Regions from separate parts of the Ruegeria sp. HKCCD7255 genome, predicted to be linked through region 1. Evidence: riboswitches for the same ligand, from Rfam matches in the RefSeq annotation. Region 1 holds a riboswitch; each other region holds the start of a gene.

Region 1 (4,207 bases):
ATCCTTTGGCATTCACATCGTTGACGCCGAGGTTGACCCCGAGACCGGCAAAACCAGCGTTTCTCGCTATACCGTTATCCAGGATGCGGGTAAGGCGATCCACCCGGCTTATGTGGAAGGCCAGTATCAGGGGGGCGCTGCGCAAGGTATCGGCTGGGCGCTGAACGAAGAGTATATCTACGGCGACGATGGTCGCCTGCAGAACTCGATCTTCCTGGACTACCGCATCCCTGTCGCCAGTGATCTTCCGATGATCGATACCGTGATTGTCGAGGTCCCGAACCCTGGCCACCCTTACGGAGTGCGCGGTGTCGGAGAAACCGGGATCGTGCCACCCTTGGCGGCCATCGCCAACGCGGTATCGCACGCAGCGGGTGTACGGATGCGCCAGCTGCCCATGTCACCGCCGCGTATTCTGGCGGCGCTGAAGCAGGATGGTTGAAGTCAACCTTTGGTCAGGTCTCCGGTCATTGACCGGGGGCCAGCAGGTTGTCGAAGTCGACGCCACGACGACGGGCGAAATATTGCGCGAGCTTGTGCGTCGCTACCCCCAATTGCAGGCGCCTATTGATGCGGGCGTCTCAATCGCGATCAATGGCCGGATCATCGCCTCGGGACTGTCCGAGCCAGTGCCCGAAGGCGCTGAAGTTTACTTGATGCAGCGCCTAAGGGGGGGCTAAACCGACCTTTCTGGCTTCAGCGGTAGCGGTACTGGGGCGCAAAAAAGTGCTGACTGCGAAATCCCTTGTGATGCACCTTGCCATGATGCTTGGGTTTCTTCTTGACCACATGTCCGCTATGGCCGCGGAACTTGCGAGGCTGGTACGGATTATAGCCATAATGTTTGAACAGGAACTTCTTCCCAACTGATTTTTTCTTGAGTGTCTTGACCTTTACAACCGGCGCCGCCGGTTTGGCCTTCGCCGCTTGCGCAACATAAGCATAGTGCTTGTGGACAGCTGGCGAAGAGAGCTGAGGCACATGAGCGTTACCTGCCTGAATGATCTTGTAGACCGCTCCTTGGGGATGGTGTGCGTCATTCGCGGTTGCCATATGCGGCCCGAAGCCGGCAACTAGCGCAACCAGGGCAGGAAGTAACTTGGAAATTGAACGTGTCATAACGTCTCCTTTCATCGGCCCAGTTTGGGGGCTTGATACAAAGGTGGGGATGACCCGCGCTGACGCCCAATAAACCCCGATCACGCTCTGGCGGGTTGTTGTGAGATCGGGTGGATCAAATTTTTGTGCCCTGTCGAATCCGGTTGACGCGTTTTGCGATCTCAGGCACTCAGATTGTGATGGTTCCTGCGGGTCCGCCCAAGGGATGAAAAGGGAACACGGTGCGGTGTACGAAGCCACCTAGTCCGTGACTGCCCCCGCAACTGTAAGCGGTGAGCAAAGCCAATCAGCCACTGATCCATCGGATCGGGAAGGACGGCCAAGCGATGACCCGCAAGTCAGGAGACCTGCCATCTTTGATGCAACCACACCGGGGCGGGGTGCCCTGGAAGGAGGTCAAGATGGCGCGTTCAGCGTGCAGCAATACGACTGATACCTTCCGTCCTCGTTTGGCAACAAGCGAGACGGCAAATGACTGCCAATCCTGATCACTTCATTCTGATCTGCTCGACCTGTGACGGTGGAGCTGCGGTAAGCGCCGAAATCGCTGCAGAGGTCAGCAGTTTGCCGAATGGATTCGCCATTCGGCACGTGTCTTGTATGGCTGGCTGTGAGCGGCCATGCACCGTCGGGTTTCAAGCCACAGACAAGGCGCAGTATCTCTTTGGTAGTATCCAAAGCGATGATGACATCGCCGCCCTGCTTACCTTTGCGCGGCAATATCATATCAGCGCAGATGGCTGGACGAAGGCCACCGACAGGCCCAAGGCGCTGCTACACAAAACGCTCGCCCGCCTACCCCGGATCGGAGAGGGGGTGCTGCAATGACACAACCCGCCTTTCTGGTTGCCGAGAACCTGGAATACTACGCGTTGAACGGTGATGTTTTGCTGCAGGACGTGACTTTTGCGCTTGAGGAAGGTGCCATCCTTGCCATTGCCGGACCAAACGGCGCCGGCAAGACCACATTGTTGAACTTGCTGTGCGGTGCGGTGCCTTTGGCATTGGGCGATGTGCATGTGAGCGGGCGCAGCCTCAAATCCATGACTGCGATGGATAGGGCGCGCAGCATTGCGGTTGTCGGCCAGCAAGAGCTGCCAGACGGGCGCTTGATGCTGCGCGATTACATTGCATTGGGTCAGATCCCGATCCGGGCGGATCGTTCTGCCGCAGAACATGCCGAAGACATCAACCGGATTCTGGATCTGACGGGGCTGGCAGGACAGGCGGAGAAACGCATGGCCATGCTGTCAGGCGGAGAACGTCAGCGAGCGCATATCGCGCGTGCCTTGGCGCAAAAGCCGTCGCTGCTGTTTCTGGATGAGCCCACCAACCATCTGGACCCAGACGCCAAGGGGCGCATGTTGTCTCTGGTGGCGCAGTTGGGCATCACGGTTGTCATGATCGTACATGACCTGGTGCTGATCCCGGAATTCGCCACTCATGTGGCACTGATGAAATCGACCCGCATGACCGGGTTTGGCCCTGTCGATCAGGTTCTGACCTCGGATCATGTTCAAGACACGTTTGGCGTGGATTACCTGAGTTTTCAGTACGAAGGCCGCGTGATCCCCGCGCTCGACATCCGTAAAACTACCATATCGAACAAAAGGACGAATTGATGAAACGACTGATCTGGTCGGCTTTTCTTGCAACCGGCATGGCCACCAGCGCGGTGGCGCAGGGTGTTACCGTCGACAATTGCGGTGAGCCGCTTGTCTTTGAGAAGCAACCCGAACGGCTGGTCGTGCATGACATGAACATGACCGATATGGCCTTTGCGCTTGGATTGCAGGACAAGATCGTGGGTCTGACTGGCATTACCGGTTGGTACAAGACCAGCCCCGATTTTGACGCGCAGCGCGGAGACATCCCCGAGCTTGCGCAAAAATACCCCACTGTCGAAAACCTTGTTGCGGCCGAGCCAGATCTGTTTTTCGCCGGTTGGTACTATGGCATGCGACCGGGTGGAGAGGTGACGCCTGACACTTTGGCGCCTTTTGGCATCAAGACCATGATTCTGACCGAAAGCTGTGTGCATCTGCACGACGATCGCCCGCAGGCCAGCATGGATCTGCTGTTTGACGATGTGCTGCGGCTTGGGCAGGTCATGCATGTCGAGGACAAGGCCGAGGCGCTGGTTTCAGACTGGAAAGACCAACTGGCCACCATCGAGTCGCAGACCGCCGACTTGGAAAAACCCCGTGTTTTCCTTTTGGACGGTCCTGCAGACGCACCGTTCACCGCCGGTAAATTCGCCATTCCTGACGCGATGATCACTGCTGCGGGTGGTGAAAACGTGACCCATGATCTGGACACCAGCTGGGGTCGCACCTCGTGGGAGGCGGTTGCTGCTTCGAATCCTGAATTTCTTGTGCTGTTGGACTATCAAACCGGTAACGGCGCCGAGGATACGTTCAAGTTTTTGCAGGACCATCCGGTCATGTCGCAGGTCGATGCGGTGAAAAACGCGCGTTGGATCGGCCTGCGTTATGAAGAGCTAACACCGGGACCAGCAAATATCGATGCGATCTCGAAAATGGCGAAGGCCATGCACCCGAGCCTGAACTGACATGACCCGCACGGGCCTTGTCTTTGCTTTGGGGGTGGTCTTATTGGCCGCCCTTTTGATGGTGTCTACGGCCTATGGCACCACGCCCATTCCTGTTTCCGAGGTTTGGGCGGCAATCCGGCAAGGTGCGGGACTTTCTGATTCAGAGATGTCGCCGACGCACCGTATTGTCTTTGACCTGCGCTTACCCCGCGCTTTGTTTGCCTCGGTCATAGGAGCTGGGCTTGGCATCGTGGGGGTAGTCCTTCAGACGACCACGCGTAACGATCTGGCCGATCCATTTCTGTTTGGTCTGTCTTCGGGTGCTGCGGCCGGTGCGGTGTTTGTCATCACTGTCACGGGCGACATTCTGGGTATCTGGACACTGCCTCTGGCTGCGTTCTGCGGCGGGCTTGTGGCCTCGGGCATTGTGTTGGCACTGGTCCATGGCCTACGCACCAGCGCTCCGGAAAAGTTGATCCTGGCGGGTCTGGCGGTGTCGTTTCTGTTTTCGGCAATCACCAACTATCTGATCTT
Region 2 (4,207 bases), on a different contig from region 1:
CATACTTGGCGCGATACTGACGCGCCCTGTAAGCCCGAGCCACAGATACAACACAAGCACGAATATGCAGACTGCCCAATCGGGCGCGTCCCCTTGAAACAGACCGATCCCAAGGAACGCCATCGCCTTGTTGTGCAGATCACCCCACCATGATCCCATAGGCATCGGCTCAAGACCCGCGTCCGAGAGAAAGTGATTGAAGGCAAAGATCGCGAGCGACGGAATCACGCAGAACGCAAAACGCACAAAACTCTTGATCGCCAGAGGCGAACGCAAGCGTGACGCGTTTACGTTAACCAGATACGCAAATGAAATTGCGAGGCAAAACAGGTATCCGAAAATATGTGAAAAATAGAGCGCGACCAGCAAAACCGAGTGTGCAAGATACAACAACGGAGCTTCGCGTCTTTGTGCCTGGATCAGCACGCTGACGGAAAACAGCATGAGACCTACGGAAAAGTAGAAGTTCAAAAAACCCCACGCAAAGACGATGTTCAGGGCCGTCAAAAACGGAAGAGCAAGCCCAATGTGCAGGCGTCCGAAAAGGGTCGCGTTTAACGTCAAAGACCCTCCGACAAAAACCGCTACCGCAAGAAGCAGAAACACAAACCCCGCAGCTTCGCTGTTCAGAAATGGAAGTCCAAAGACCGTGATCGCATCCATGGCCAAGTTCGGGATGGGCCCCCAAGCGGCCTCGTATATGCCTTCGAACTCTGAAGAAACGGCAAGCGACTTTAGTACATGTATTCGGGCCAAATGGTTGGGGTAGTCGATCAATGGTGGAATCGACGCCTGCGTGAATGGCAAAAGAACACCAACGCAGAGCCCAACAAGCCCGAATGCGCAGAGCGCCAAACTGAAATAGTCGATACGCTTGGAAATCACGCGAACCTCAAAAGTGCTTTCATTGCCTGTATGCAAGCTAATCAGCCTTTAAGAAACGGCTCAGGATAACAATTTGGCTAATATGGTATTTTAGCCCCTGTTCTGTTTGCGTGATCAGGTTTCGAACGGGTGGACTCCACGTTTATGCCGCCTTTGTTTCAGGCAGCATTCCTTTGTGACCATGGTGACCTTGCTGATCCTTACAAGCGTGGTCGGTTCTAGCCTTTCAAATACGCCAACGCAGCTTCACGCAGATCGGTTGGGTTTGGTGGCCAAGTGTTTACTGGCTAAGCGTTCGGTTTTGCGGGATCACTTCGTAACCGGGCTCTTCTGGCTCATCGTCTTCCATCTCGGCTGGAAAACCTGCCGCGCGGATATCCAGTCCGGTGGCTTCCTCGAGGCGTTTGATGATATTGGGCGACAATTCGCGTTCGCCAAATCGCGCGATACCGTCGTCGAAGATCTTGATCATGACAGGGTTGATCTCAAGCGGCACACCCGCGCGATCCGCCACATCCTGAAACAGGCCGATGTCCTTTTTCACCAGATCCATGGTGAAGGAGATATCGCGCGAGCCGTTGAGGATCACCTGGCTTTCGGTTTCGTGCACAAAGGACGTGCCCGATGAGATTTTGATGGCCTCATAGGTCGTGCCCAGATCCATTCCAGCAGCCTTCGCAGTGACCAATGCCTCGGCACATGTGATGAGGTTGGCGGTTGCCAGATAATTGGTCAGCACTTTCAGCACCGAGGCCGAGCCCAGATCGCCCGTGTGCAGCACCCGGCGTCCCATTGTGGTCAGAAACGGCAGGATCCGCTCGAATGTCTCGCGGTCACAGCCAGCAAAGATCGAGATATTGCCGGTTGCCGCGCGGTGACAGCCACCCGAAACCGGGCAATCGACAGCCGCGCCGCCCCGTTCGATCACCAGTGCGCCCAAGCGTTTGGCTTCGGCTTCGTCAGTGGTCGACATTTCCATCCAGATTTTGCCGGGCCCCACTTCGGGCAGCATCTCTTGCATCACCGCGTCCGAGGCCGCAGGCGATGGCAGGCAGGTGATCACCGCGTCGCAATCGCGCATCAGTTGCGCTGGGCTTTCCGCGGCTTTTGCACCTTTGGCAACAAACTCGGCCACGAGATCTTCGTTCAGATCATGCACGGTCAGATCAATGCTATTGCGCAGCAGCGATCCTGACAGCTTGCCGCCCACATTTCCCAGCCCGATAAAACCTACTTTCATTCAGCTCTGCTCCCCTGTTTGCAGTTTTGGTCAGGCGAACACAGCGCGCAAAGCCCGTCATGCCGCTCAGCGACCCGCACAAGTCGCTTTTCAGCTCTTGGCCTTGTTGTTAGCGCAACGCGCTTGACAACGGGGTCAACTGTGCCTCATGAGCCATATGTTGGTGTCTGCGACAGCAGATGAAAAGGGAATGCGTCAGCGGATCGTCCGTCAAACGCAGCCGCCCCCGCGACCGTGACCGGAGAGGGTGCCCAAAGCCACTGGCCTAGGCCGGGAAGGTGGGACATCCGACAGAGGCCAGCCTCTGACATCCGCAAGCCGGGAGACCTGCCAGCACAAAAGACTGAAACCGGACGGGGTGTTCCGGAGTGGGGTCTGACGTGACCCACATGAAACCCCGTCCCCCACGAAAAGGATCTGGGGGGATGAGAGATATGACCGAGGCAGTACCGGTCGAGTTGTTGGTCTGCACCACCTGTCGGCGCGGCCTGCCCATAGAGGACGACGCGGAACGGCCCGGCGCATTGCTGCACAAGGCGCTGGCGCAAGCTGATCTGCCCGAAGGGATCACGTTGAAAGCCGTTGAATGCCTGTCGAACTGCGACGAAGGCTGTTCCATCGTTTTGCGCGGCGGGCCCGATCGCTGGACATTCGTCTATGAACATCTGAACGAGACCGACCATGTCGAGACCATCGTCGACGGCGCCACGAAATACCTGGAGACCAAAGACGGTTTGGTCAAATGGCGTGAGCGTCCTGAGCATTTCCGCAAGAACTGTGCGGCACGTATTCCCCCGATTGGAGCCCTGAAATGAGCACGCTTGAAAAGCTTCCCGTCACCGTGATCACCGGATTTTTGGGGTCTGGCAAAACCACATTGGTCAAGCATCTGATGCTGAATCCTCAGGGCAAGCGCCTGGCCGTCGTCGTCAATGAGTTCGGCGATGTCGGTGTTGATGGCGATGTCCTGAAATCCTGCGCGATCCCTGATTGCCCTGCCGAGAACATCATGGAACTGGCCAATGGCTGCATCTGTTGCACCGTGGCCGATGATTTCATCCCCACGATCGAAGCGTTGATGGCGCTAGAGCCGCGCCCCGATCACATCCTGATCGAAACCTCGGGTCTGGCGCTGCCGAAACCGCTACTCAAGGCGTTTGACTGGCCCGATATCCGCTCGAAAATCACTGTGGACGGTGTCATTGCCCTGGCCGACGCCGAGGCGGTCGCTGCGGGTCGCTTTGCAACAGATGTGGCGGCCGTCGATGCGCAGCGGCTGGCGGATGACTCGATTGATCATGAAACACCCCTGTCCGAGGTCTTTGAAGATCAGATTTCCTGTGCCGATATCATCCTGCTGACCAAGCCCGATCTGGCCGGTCCCGAAGGCGTGGCCAAGGCCAAAGCGGTGATCGCCGCCGAGGCTCCGCGCCCGCTGCCGGTGGTCGAAGTTGCCGAAGGCGTTGTGGATGTGCGCGTTGTACTGGGGCTTGAGGCCGCGGCCGAAGATGACATGGACGCGCGCCCATCGCATCATGACGGCCACCACGATCATGAGCATGACGATTTCGACAGCATCATCATCGAGTTGCCAGAACAAAGCGACCCGCTTGATCTGGTGGCGAAAATCGAACGTCTGGCCACCGAGCTGAACATTCTGCGCGTCAAAGGCTATGCCGCTGTGCAGGGCAAGCCGATGCGTCTTCTGGTGCAAGCCGTCGGTGCGCGCGTGCGTCATCAATATGACCGTCCGTGGCAACCGGGCGAAGACCGCCGCTCGCGCCTTGTGGTGATCGCCGAGCATGACGACATCAAAGAAGCAGAGATCCGTGCTATCCTTGCGCCTGTAAACGAGGCTGCCGAATAAGCCATGCATGTCGTCTTTCGCGAAAGCCACGGGCTCGAAGAGACAGAGACCCCGACCGATCTGGGCCAGAGCCCGGCGGATCTGGTGGTGCTGTCCTTTTCGGACAGTGACCTGGGCGCTTTCGCGGCAGGCTGGCATCGCGGCGGCGGGCCTGACGGGGATATGCCAACCCTGAGGCTGGCCAATCTGACGGCTCTGAAACATCCGCTGTCGGT
Region 3 (4,207 bases), on a different contig from region 1:
AAGTCTACCGGCACTAGTGATTTGGCCGATGCCAAGCGTAGGCAGCACAACCTTTCAGCCGAACTCTATAGCCAACTGGACAACTGCAAGCCTGATCCGCGCGACGTGATCAGTGATCTACTCGGTTGGATCGGTGACGCCGACGAGGTTCAACGTATGGAGGACATCGGGGAACTTGAGGACCTCATCAAATACCACAAAAACCTCGAATACGGGGAGAATGAAGAAAACGACGTTGCTGTAGAGGTGGTCAACGAGCAGGCCATAGAAGCTCTCAAGGTCTACCAAGAGTGGAAGGCTGGCGGCACCGAGCGAAAGGTTGCACCGGGAACAGTTTACCTCGCCAGCGCCTCTAGGGAGTACCTTGAGACCAATCCGTACAGCACGATCAAGACTCAGCGCGAAGCAGAACACGCCCTTGAGCAATTCAAGGACTTCGCCGGAGATATTTCCCTATCTGACGTCACTGCGGTGATGGTTCATGAGTTCGCGGAGGATGAACGTCGCCTTGAGCGGCCTTGCGGTAAGCCTCAATCACTTTCCTGATGAGCGCTCCCCGCTTGGGTAATACGCAAAGTCAGCTATGCGGACGGAGCTGCCATACGAAGTCTCTGCATCAATGACCGCTTCAAGAGCTTTCCGGCTGCCAAAGCTGAACGACATTGCCCTCAGGATCAACAATGTCTTGAACAAGGTTCTGACGGAACTTCCATTGCTTCATATCTGGAACCGGCCTGCCACCGATCTCTGGCAGTATTTCGAGCACATCAGCAATGGAAATGGTGCTGATTATTGGTTTCATAGGCGTGCCGGAACGCACCACTGGGGGGTCTTCGATGACAATTTGTGGTGCAATTGTCTGTGGAACCTGCAGAATTATGAGTTCGGTATCGGCATTCGAGATGGCCGCAAATTCACCGTCGATCCCGTCGGTCTGTTTGCCGCCAATCGCGAGATAGAAAGCACGCAGTTTTTTCAAGTCTTTTGCGTACAATACGGCACCTTTGAGCATTGCAAAATACCTCCAGAGCCTTGCGTAGCAGACATTGGCCGACGTTGCAGCATCGGTGAATTCGGGCTCGCTCAGGACCTTCGCCGCATGACTCATCAAGGTCTGCGGGGCGGGCAAAGCTCCAATTCGCTACGTCAACGCCAAAGTCTGATTTCGGGTTAATGCTCGTGATTGCAAAGCTTGTGATCCGCTAGAGAAGCCAGAACATAGCAGTCTTCCGACACGCCATCGCCGTCACAACCCTTGGAAATCCGAACCAGCTCTTTTTCAAGTGACCTTAGCCGTTTGATCTTGGCCCTGACTTCGGAAAGCTGTGAGATGGCGATATCCGTCGCGGCTTGGCATGAACGATCTGGGTGGCATTGAAGCTCGATCAGTTCCGAAATCGCCTCAATCGAGAAGCCAAGGTCACGCGCATGCTTGATGAAGCTAAGGCGTTCCAACCCAGCCGCATCATAGCGCCGTTGGTTGCCTTCAGTGCGTTCTGGTGCGGAAAGCAGGCCCATCTCTTCGTAATAGCGGATGGTCGGAATCTTGACCGCTGTGCGCTTGGACAGGTCACCAATCGAAAACATCAAATTACCTCTTGAACCTCTAGCCACTAGAGAAACTACACTATGCTAAAGACAGATTCAAAGAGGTTTCCTTATGTCAGGATGTTGCGGACACGACGCGAAGTTTGACGGCGTTTCAGATGATTACAAAAGGCGATTGTGGATCGTCATTGCACTCAATGCCACGATGTTTGTGGTCGAGATGACCGCCGGGCATTATGCGAAGTCTCAGGCACTACAGGCCGACGCACTCGACTTCTTGGGGGATGCCCTCACCTATGGCATTTCTCTGGCTGTAATAGGCGCTTCAATCCGAGCGCGAACAAATGCTGCCCTAGCCAAAGGCCTCAGCCTTTTTCTGATGGGTTCATGGGTATTCGGGTCGACCGTATATCGGGTGTTCTACGTCGGCGTTCCTGAGGCTGAAATCATGGGAATGGTGGGGTTCCTTGCACTGCTTACAAACCTTGCCAGTGTTCTTCTGCTCGTCAGGTACAAAGATGGAGACGCGAATGTCCGCTCCGTCTGGCTTTGTTCCCGCAATGATGCCATAGGGAACGTGGCAGTGATGTTTGCCGCTCTCGGCGTTTGGGGCACAGCCACAGGATGGCCTGACCTAATCGTAGCGACGATCATGGCGGGTTTGTTTTTGTCATCATCTGTACAAATCGTGCGCCAAGCTCTGGCGGAGCGGCGTGATAGCAAGCTCCATCAACAGGTTAGTGCCTAACGGAATGAAACTCCTGACGCCAAATTGAGCCAGAGCAAGGATATTGTTTTGTCAGGCGTCAGCGTTTTGATTGACTCGTCGGGAAAGCGCGTGAATAGGATGCGATGCGGTGGTCGGGATGGTTCGTTCCGACTGAAAAGGGAACGAGGTGAGAATCCTCGGCTGCCCCTGCAACTGTAAGCGGTGAGCAAACCCGGAATTGCACCACTGACACACTGTGTTGGGAAGGCTCGGGAGCGCGTTGAGTCGCAAGCCAGGAGACCTGCCGCTAGAGCAACCGCCGAGTTTCTCGGCATCAAATGTCGTCAGGAAGGACGGCAAGGAGACTGAATATGCATATTGAACCGGGCGTCGTAGACGGCGCGAAAATGGTGTTTGCCTACGGAACGGCCGCCGCCGCCGCTGGTTATTCCCTCAAGCTGGTGGCCGACGATTTGAAGTCGCACTCGGTGATTTCATTCGGGGTACGCAGTGTGCTGGCTGTGGCTACGGTGTTTTTGTTCTTCGAGGTGTTCCCGCATTTTGCGGTTGGCATCTCTGAGGTGCACTTCATATTGGGAACCACGATACTGCTGCTGCTTGGTGCGGGACCCGCAGCAATTGGTCTTGCGGGTGGGCTTTTTGTCCAAGGTGCTTTGTTTGCGCCGAGCGACATGCCCATGTACTTCGTGAACGTGACAACGCTGTTGTTCCCGCTGTTCCTCATCGACGCCTTGGCAAAACGCATCATCCCTGAGCAAAAAGCCTACGTCGATTGTAGCTACGGCGAAGTATTCAAGCTTTCACTTGCTTACCAAGGTGGTGTGATTGCTTGGGTGGCATTCTGGGCGTTTTATGGCCAAGGCTTCGGAGCCGAGAACATGGCCGCCGTTGGAAGCTTCGGCGCAGCTTACCTGATGGTGGTTCTGGTTGAACCCATTGCTGACCTGGCAGTGTTGGCTGGCGCGAAGCTTCTTCGTGACAGCAAGCAAAGCGGTGTGTTTACGCGTCGGCTATACCACCCGGCTTGAGTCTAACAATCAGGGCGGCTCCAGTAGCTGCGGGCCGCCTAAATCCGATGCTGCGCAAACACTTGGTGAGCCGCCGAAGTCGATTGCAGGTACGGCAGCACATCTTCACCAAAGCCATCTCTCATAACCGGGTCCAACATCGGATACCTGACTTTCGCAGCTTCGCAGCAACTTGATGGGTTTGGCTCGGAGCGGTCATTGAGTTGTTCTTTGCGGATGCGTTGCTGGTCAGATAAGTGCCCTTGCCCGACGAAAAAGGAAGGGGCCTAAGCAGCTCCCTCTAAGTTCTCTCTAGGTCACTCTCTCAGCAAAACCTCGAACATCCGACGCCCCACCAGCATTCGCCGGGAACAACTCACGGTTCCGCCTTACGTGAGCCTTTCCTCAGCGCGACCCGCGCCGAACACTGAGTTAAACGCGGGGGCTACTGTTGGGTTGGCGACCAGCTTATCGATGGCCTCTTGGGGGATTACTTCAAAGTCTGCCATTCGGTGCGTCCTTGGTTATCCCGAGCAACCCATCGATCTGCGACAGTTGTGTTCGGAGCTTGGTTTTCATGACCCTGCGGGCATGTTCGAACGGAACGATCTCTGCACCGAGAATGTGGTTTGATTTTGCTTGGAAGCCTCGAGCGGAACTCAGGTCAAACGTCCAGGCACCAGGACGGTCCGTGTAGACGGCTCCTGACGGTTGTTGGAGGACGAAGGCTGCACCCGAAGTGCCTGCGGTCAACACCTCACAGTAGGCTGCGGAGAGGTTCTCGCGGAGACGCATCAGGTCAAGTTGCAAGTGACCCTTGTACTTTGAGTTGCTCATTTCAGTTCCTCCGGCATAGTCAGCCCGCTACTTCTTGCGACCCTGCGGATGTCTGTGGATATGAAAGCGTAGGTCTTGTTTAGGA
Region 4 (4,207 bases), on a different contig from region 1:
CGAGCAGAGACGTGGCATCGCGGGCTGAACCTTCGGCAGCTCGCGTGATCAGCGCCAGCGCGTCGTCGGCGATTTGGGCGTCTTCGGCATCCGCGATCCGGCGCAACAGCGCGATCATGTCCTCGGGTTCGATCCGGCGCAGATCAAAACGCTGGCAACGGGATAGGACCGTCACCGGGACCTTGCGGATCTCGGTAGTGGCAAAGATGAATTTTACATGTTCGGGTGGTTCTTCCAACGTCTTGAGCAGCGCGTTGAACGCGCTGGTCGAGAGCATGTGAACCTCGTCGATTATATAAATCTTGTACCGCGCGCTGGCGGCGCGATAGCGCACGCTGTCGATGATCTCGCGAATATCATTCACACCGGTGCGACTTGCGGCATCCATCTCGATCACATCGACATGGCGGCCTTCCATGATGGCCTGACAGTGCTCGCATTGACCGCAGGGTTCCGTTGTAGCTCCGCCCGTGCCGTCAGGACCGATGCAATTCATACCCTTGGCGATGATCCGGGCCGTTGTGGTTTTCCCCGTTCCCCGAATGCCGGTCATGACAAAGGCTTGCGCAATCCGGTCCGCCTCGAACGCGTTCTTCAGCGTGCGGACCATGGCGTCTTGCCCAACCAGATCGGCAAAGGTTTCCGGGCGATATTTGCGGGCGAGAACCTGATAGGCAGGGCTTGGCGTGTCGGTCATGTTGTCTCTGACGGATTCGAGTTCCGATGCAGCGTAGAGCGACCTGCTCGTCGCGTCCACCACGAGGGCGCGAATTTCGTTTTGGATTTGGCTTGGCTTGGTTACACCGCTGAGGCACAGAGGCGCCGAAGGACACGAGACATGAGTGGATTTCAGATTTACAGTCTGACTGTGGGCGATGGGCAGTTGGCATTGTGCCCATTGCCGGGGCGCGATGGCAATTACGAAGCTGATCTACGTGCGATTGCGGCTTGGGCGCCGGATCTGGTGATCACTTTGACGACTGCCGAAGAATTGGCCCAGCTGGGGGCCTCGGCGTTGGGGCGCGACGTTGAGAATATCGTTGCGAAGTGGGTCCATTTCCCGATTGCTGATTTCGGCACGCCCGAGGATGACGCACAGTCGACGTGGGAAGATGTCAGAGCTCTGGGCCTGCGCCGGCTGTCTGGTGGCGGCCGGGTTCTGGTGCATTGTCGTGGCGGCTGCGGGCGGTCTGGGATGGTGGTGCTGCGGTTGATGATTGATAGCGGCGAAGCGCCGGCAGAGGCGTTGGCGCGGCTCAGAAAAACCCGCGCTTGCGCTGTGGAAACTCAAGGACAGATGGACTGGGCGAAGGGCCGTCAAGGCTGAGCTAGATCGAGGCCTGCTCGGCAGCCTGCACCGCTACCGGCGCGGCGTTGGTGGTGACCTGCAACATGGCGCATGGCGCCTTGACCAAGGCGTCAGCGGGCATCGAAGTTACTTTGCACGAGAACATCAAGTCAGCGAACTGTTCCAGAGTCTCATTTTCAGTCCGGGGATCAGCGTCACAAAAAATTCGAACCTGCTTTGGTCGGGCCAGATATCGTGCGGTGCACCCTTTGGCGCAATGGGTCAGCTGTGCGTGGCCGTCAACTTCGAACCCATCGGTTGTCACAGGTTTGGCCGTTGACATCGCCTGGGCTATCGCGCGCGCCAATTGCGCCAGCGCCGGGCAGGGTTTGCCAGTGCGCTGGCAAAGAGTGGCCGAAAATTGATGAGTTTTTGTGTTCCAGATCATACCGCGCCCTCCGCGCAATGGGCAGGGGCGACGATCAGGAACACTTGGCTTCCGACAAGCAGGCCCGCCCGGACACCCCGCCCGAGTTTCGGTTTCAATTCTTGATGGCAGGTCTCCTGACTTGCGGGTTATCGCTTTGCCGACCTTCCCAGCCTTGCGGCCAGTGGTTTTTCGACATTGCTCTCCGCCTACAGTTGCGGGGGCAGTCTCGGATTTGGGCTGTTCCGATCGGATCGGATTGGCCCGCACCGCGTTCCCTTTTCATCCCGACCCCAAACCGGGGTGCGAGAACCATCACCCAACCGCTAGCGTTCGGGGCGGGGCGCTGTCAAGCAGACGTTTGGTCATGCGCGCTGCGGCTTGACAGCGATGGTCGAGCTGGGCGCATATTAATTCTGAACTGATTGGTTCAGTGTGGGCGGGTGACATTATGCGAGATGACCAGCATATCATCGAAACCGAGGATTTTTGGATTCCGTCACAGGGCGGAAACCTGTCGGCGCGGCTGTACAAACCAGTCATCGAGCCGGAAATTGTGGTGACTCTGAACAGTGCAACCGGAGTTCCGCGCGACTACTACCAGCATTTCGCACTCTGGCTGGCGCTTGAGCATGGTATGGCTTGTCTGACCTATGATTATAGTGGCTTTGGGCAATCGCTGACCGGGCGCATTCAGGATGCAACTGTTACCATGGCCGATTGGGCCTTGGTGGATATACCGGCAGCGCGTGCAGAACTGCGCCGCCGCTATCCGCAGGCGCAACATTGGGCGATAGGGCATTCCATCGGTGGAATGTTAGGCCCGGTACAGCCGGATGTGGCGCAGATCGACCGGCTGATATGCGTGAACTCGGGGCTTGTGACCTTTACCGACCATCCCTGGCCCTACCGGGCCTTGGCTGGGTTGTTCTGGTACGGGCATGCACCACTGCTTGCGCGTATGTTGGGGTATCTGCCCGGCAGGGCGGTTGGGTTTGGCCCGGACCTGCCGGCGGCGGTTTATTGGCAATGGCGCCGATGGTGCACGGCTCCGCGCAATTATGCGCCTGAAATCGGTGCGTCCTTGCCCGATGTCACCTGGGATTCGACCTCAGGCACAGTCGACCTGGTGACTTTCACCGACGATCAGATGGTCCCACCGCAAGCCGTTTGGCGGCTGGCCGAGCTGTTCGGACCTGACGCGCAACGCCATCTGATCGACCCGAAGGACCATGGTTTGCAATCAGTGGGCCACATCGGGGCTTTCGCGCGGCGCAACTCGGCCATCTGGCCGCGTCTTATCGCACAGCAGGGTGTCTAGAAAGGTTGTGGAAGTAAGTGAGAGGTTGGACATCGACCCAAGCGGGGCTCGTTGTGGCTGCTTCCTTCCGGACCTGACCAGGTTGGCGAGGCGCTCGCCCGCGCCAACCTCTCGGATTTGGATATAAGCAAGCGCCGTCGGATTCGCAACCCGTCAGAGCGTCAACGCGATCCGCAGGAAACCCTGCGCATCGGTCCCCAGTATCTCTGGCGCGTATGGGTCAAGCTCGTCGACATGGGCCAAAGCTCTTGGTCCGGTTTCCAGGATCGCTTTGGCACCACCCAGATTGCTGAAGCCAAAGGGATTTTCGGCGCGTTCCAAAGGATCCACCTGGCTGCTTTCGGCCAAATAGTCCCGCAAAACGCTTTGGATGCTGCAGGATGGAAGGTGGAGTGTGCGTGCATCGGTCACGGCGTTGAAATTTCCACCACCATTGACGCGATAGTTGTTGGTAGCGACGACGAATTCCGCTGCATCGTCAACAGGTCGAGCTTGCCAGCGCAAATTTCGGATCCGGCGGGCCTCTGGATCTGAAAGGTGCCCATCTGCCCGATAACGCGCCGGTTGGCTGAGGTCGATTTCATAGGTCAGCCCATGAATGATATCAAAGTTATGACCCGCGCGATCGGGGTCTGTCAGAACTGTTGCCGAGTCTGGATTCAGTTGCCTGAAAATCCCTGCCGACATTTCGAGCCATTCGCGTAGCTGTACCCCGGTGACACGCACAGCACGCAGTTCATTTGGGAACAGGTGAATATCTGCGACATGCCGCATCGAGATATCCCCGGCGGGGATGTCAGTATAGAAATCTGGGCCCGAGCGTCCTCCGAACTTGGCAGGAGCGACCGCCGAGAGCACAGGCAATTCCGACGTAGGATCATCATTCAACAAGGCGCGTAACGCGGCCGCCTGCGCGGCCGCCAAAAGCGCCAGGGCCCGATCTGGCGCGCAATAGGCGAAATAGCTGTGTATCGACGTTTCAAGACGCCCCACAGGCTCAGCCGCAAGGGTCCGCGTTTCGGCGTGCCCCCGAGCGAACAGGGCTACCATTTCGGGATCTTCCAGAACATCTGTATTTTGGGGACAAAACGAACGCAGTTCGGTTTCAAAATCACATATGGTCCAGGCGCCGGACATCTTATTGTCCAAGGTTATGTCTATGACACCCAGA

Evidence for each region. Region 1 has a riboswitch for cobalamin ahead of GOX45_RS17600 (DUF1636 domain-containing protein). Riboswitches for the same ligand answer to the same signal wherever they lie in the genome.
Region 2: linked by a shared signal. The riboswitch ahead of GOX45_RS16470 (DUF1636 domain-containing protein) and the one ahead of GOX45_RS17600 (DUF1636 domain-containing protein) in region 1 are both predicted to bind cobalamin.
Region 3: linked by a shared signal. The riboswitch ahead of GOX45_RS03740 (energy-coupling factor ABC transporter permease) and the one ahead of GOX45_RS17600 (DUF1636 domain-containing protein) in region 1 are both predicted to bind cobalamin.
Region 4: linked by a shared signal. The riboswitch ahead of GOX45_RS20835 (hypothetical protein) and the one ahead of GOX45_RS17600 (DUF1636 domain-containing protein) in region 1 are both predicted to bind cobalamin.

What each region holds. Positions count from the first base shown of each region.
Region 1 covers NZ_WQAG01000011.1:66,254-70,460, reverse strand. The annotation lists gene GOX45_RS17615 (xanthine dehydrogenase family protein molybdopterin-binding subunit) at 1-442, shown strand, start outside; gene GOX45_RS17610 (MoaD/ThiS family protein) at 471-680, shown strand; gene GOX45_RS17605 (hypothetical protein) at 697-1,119, opposite strand; cobalamin riboswitch at 1,283-1,489, shown strand; gene GOX45_RS17600 (DUF1636 domain-containing protein) at 1,591-1,947, shown strand; gene GOX45_RS17595 (ABC transporter ATP-binding protein) at 1,944-2,741, shown strand; gene GOX45_RS17590 (ABC transporter substrate-binding protein) at 2,741-3,691, shown strand; gene GOX45_RS17585 (iron ABC transporter permease) at 3,693-4,207, shown strand, end outside.
Region 2 covers NZ_WQAG01000010.1:3,354-7,560, forward strand. The annotation lists gene GOX45_RS16460 (hypothetical protein) at 1-921, opposite strand, end outside; gene GOX45_RS16465 (NAD(P)-dependent oxidoreductase) at 1,166-2,125, opposite strand; cobalamin riboswitch at 2,270-2,475, shown strand; gene GOX45_RS16470 (DUF1636 domain-containing protein) at 2,560-2,940, shown strand; gene cobW (cobalamin biosynthesis protein CobW) at 2,937-3,992, shown strand; gene cobN (cobaltochelatase subunit CobN) at 3,996-4,207, shown strand, end outside.
Region 3 covers NZ_WQAG01000002.1:5,156-9,362, reverse strand. The annotation lists gene GOX45_RS03760 (DUF6538 domain-containing protein) at 1-546, shown strand, start outside; gene GOX45_RS03755 (hypothetical protein) at 629-1,108, opposite strand; gene GOX45_RS03750 (helix-turn-helix domain-containing protein) at 1,171-1,587, opposite strand; gene GOX45_RS03745 (cation transporter) at 1,661-2,296, shown strand; cobalamin riboswitch at 2,387-2,581, shown strand; gene GOX45_RS03740 (energy-coupling factor ABC transporter permease) at 2,629-3,306, shown strand; gene GOX45_RS03735 (hypothetical protein) at 3,781-4,122, opposite strand; gene GOX45_RS03730 (hypothetical protein) at 4,119-4,207, opposite strand, start outside.
Region 4 covers NZ_WQAG01000017.1:50,774-54,980, reverse strand. The annotation lists gene GOX45_RS20845 (DNA polymerase III subunit gamma/tau) at 1-697, opposite strand, end outside; gene GOX45_RS20840 (protein-tyrosine phosphatase family protein) at 839-1,327, shown strand; gene GOX45_RS20835 (hypothetical protein) at 1,329-1,736, opposite strand; cobalamin riboswitch at 1,825-2,047, opposite strand; gene GOX45_RS20830 (alpha/beta fold hydrolase) at 2,167-3,036, shown strand; RNA gene ffs (signal recognition particle sRNA small type) at 3,052-3,150, opposite strand; gene GOX45_RS20820 (bifunctional 2',3'-cyclic-nucleotide 2'-phosphodiesterase/3'-nucleotidase) at 3,190-4,207, opposite strand, start outside.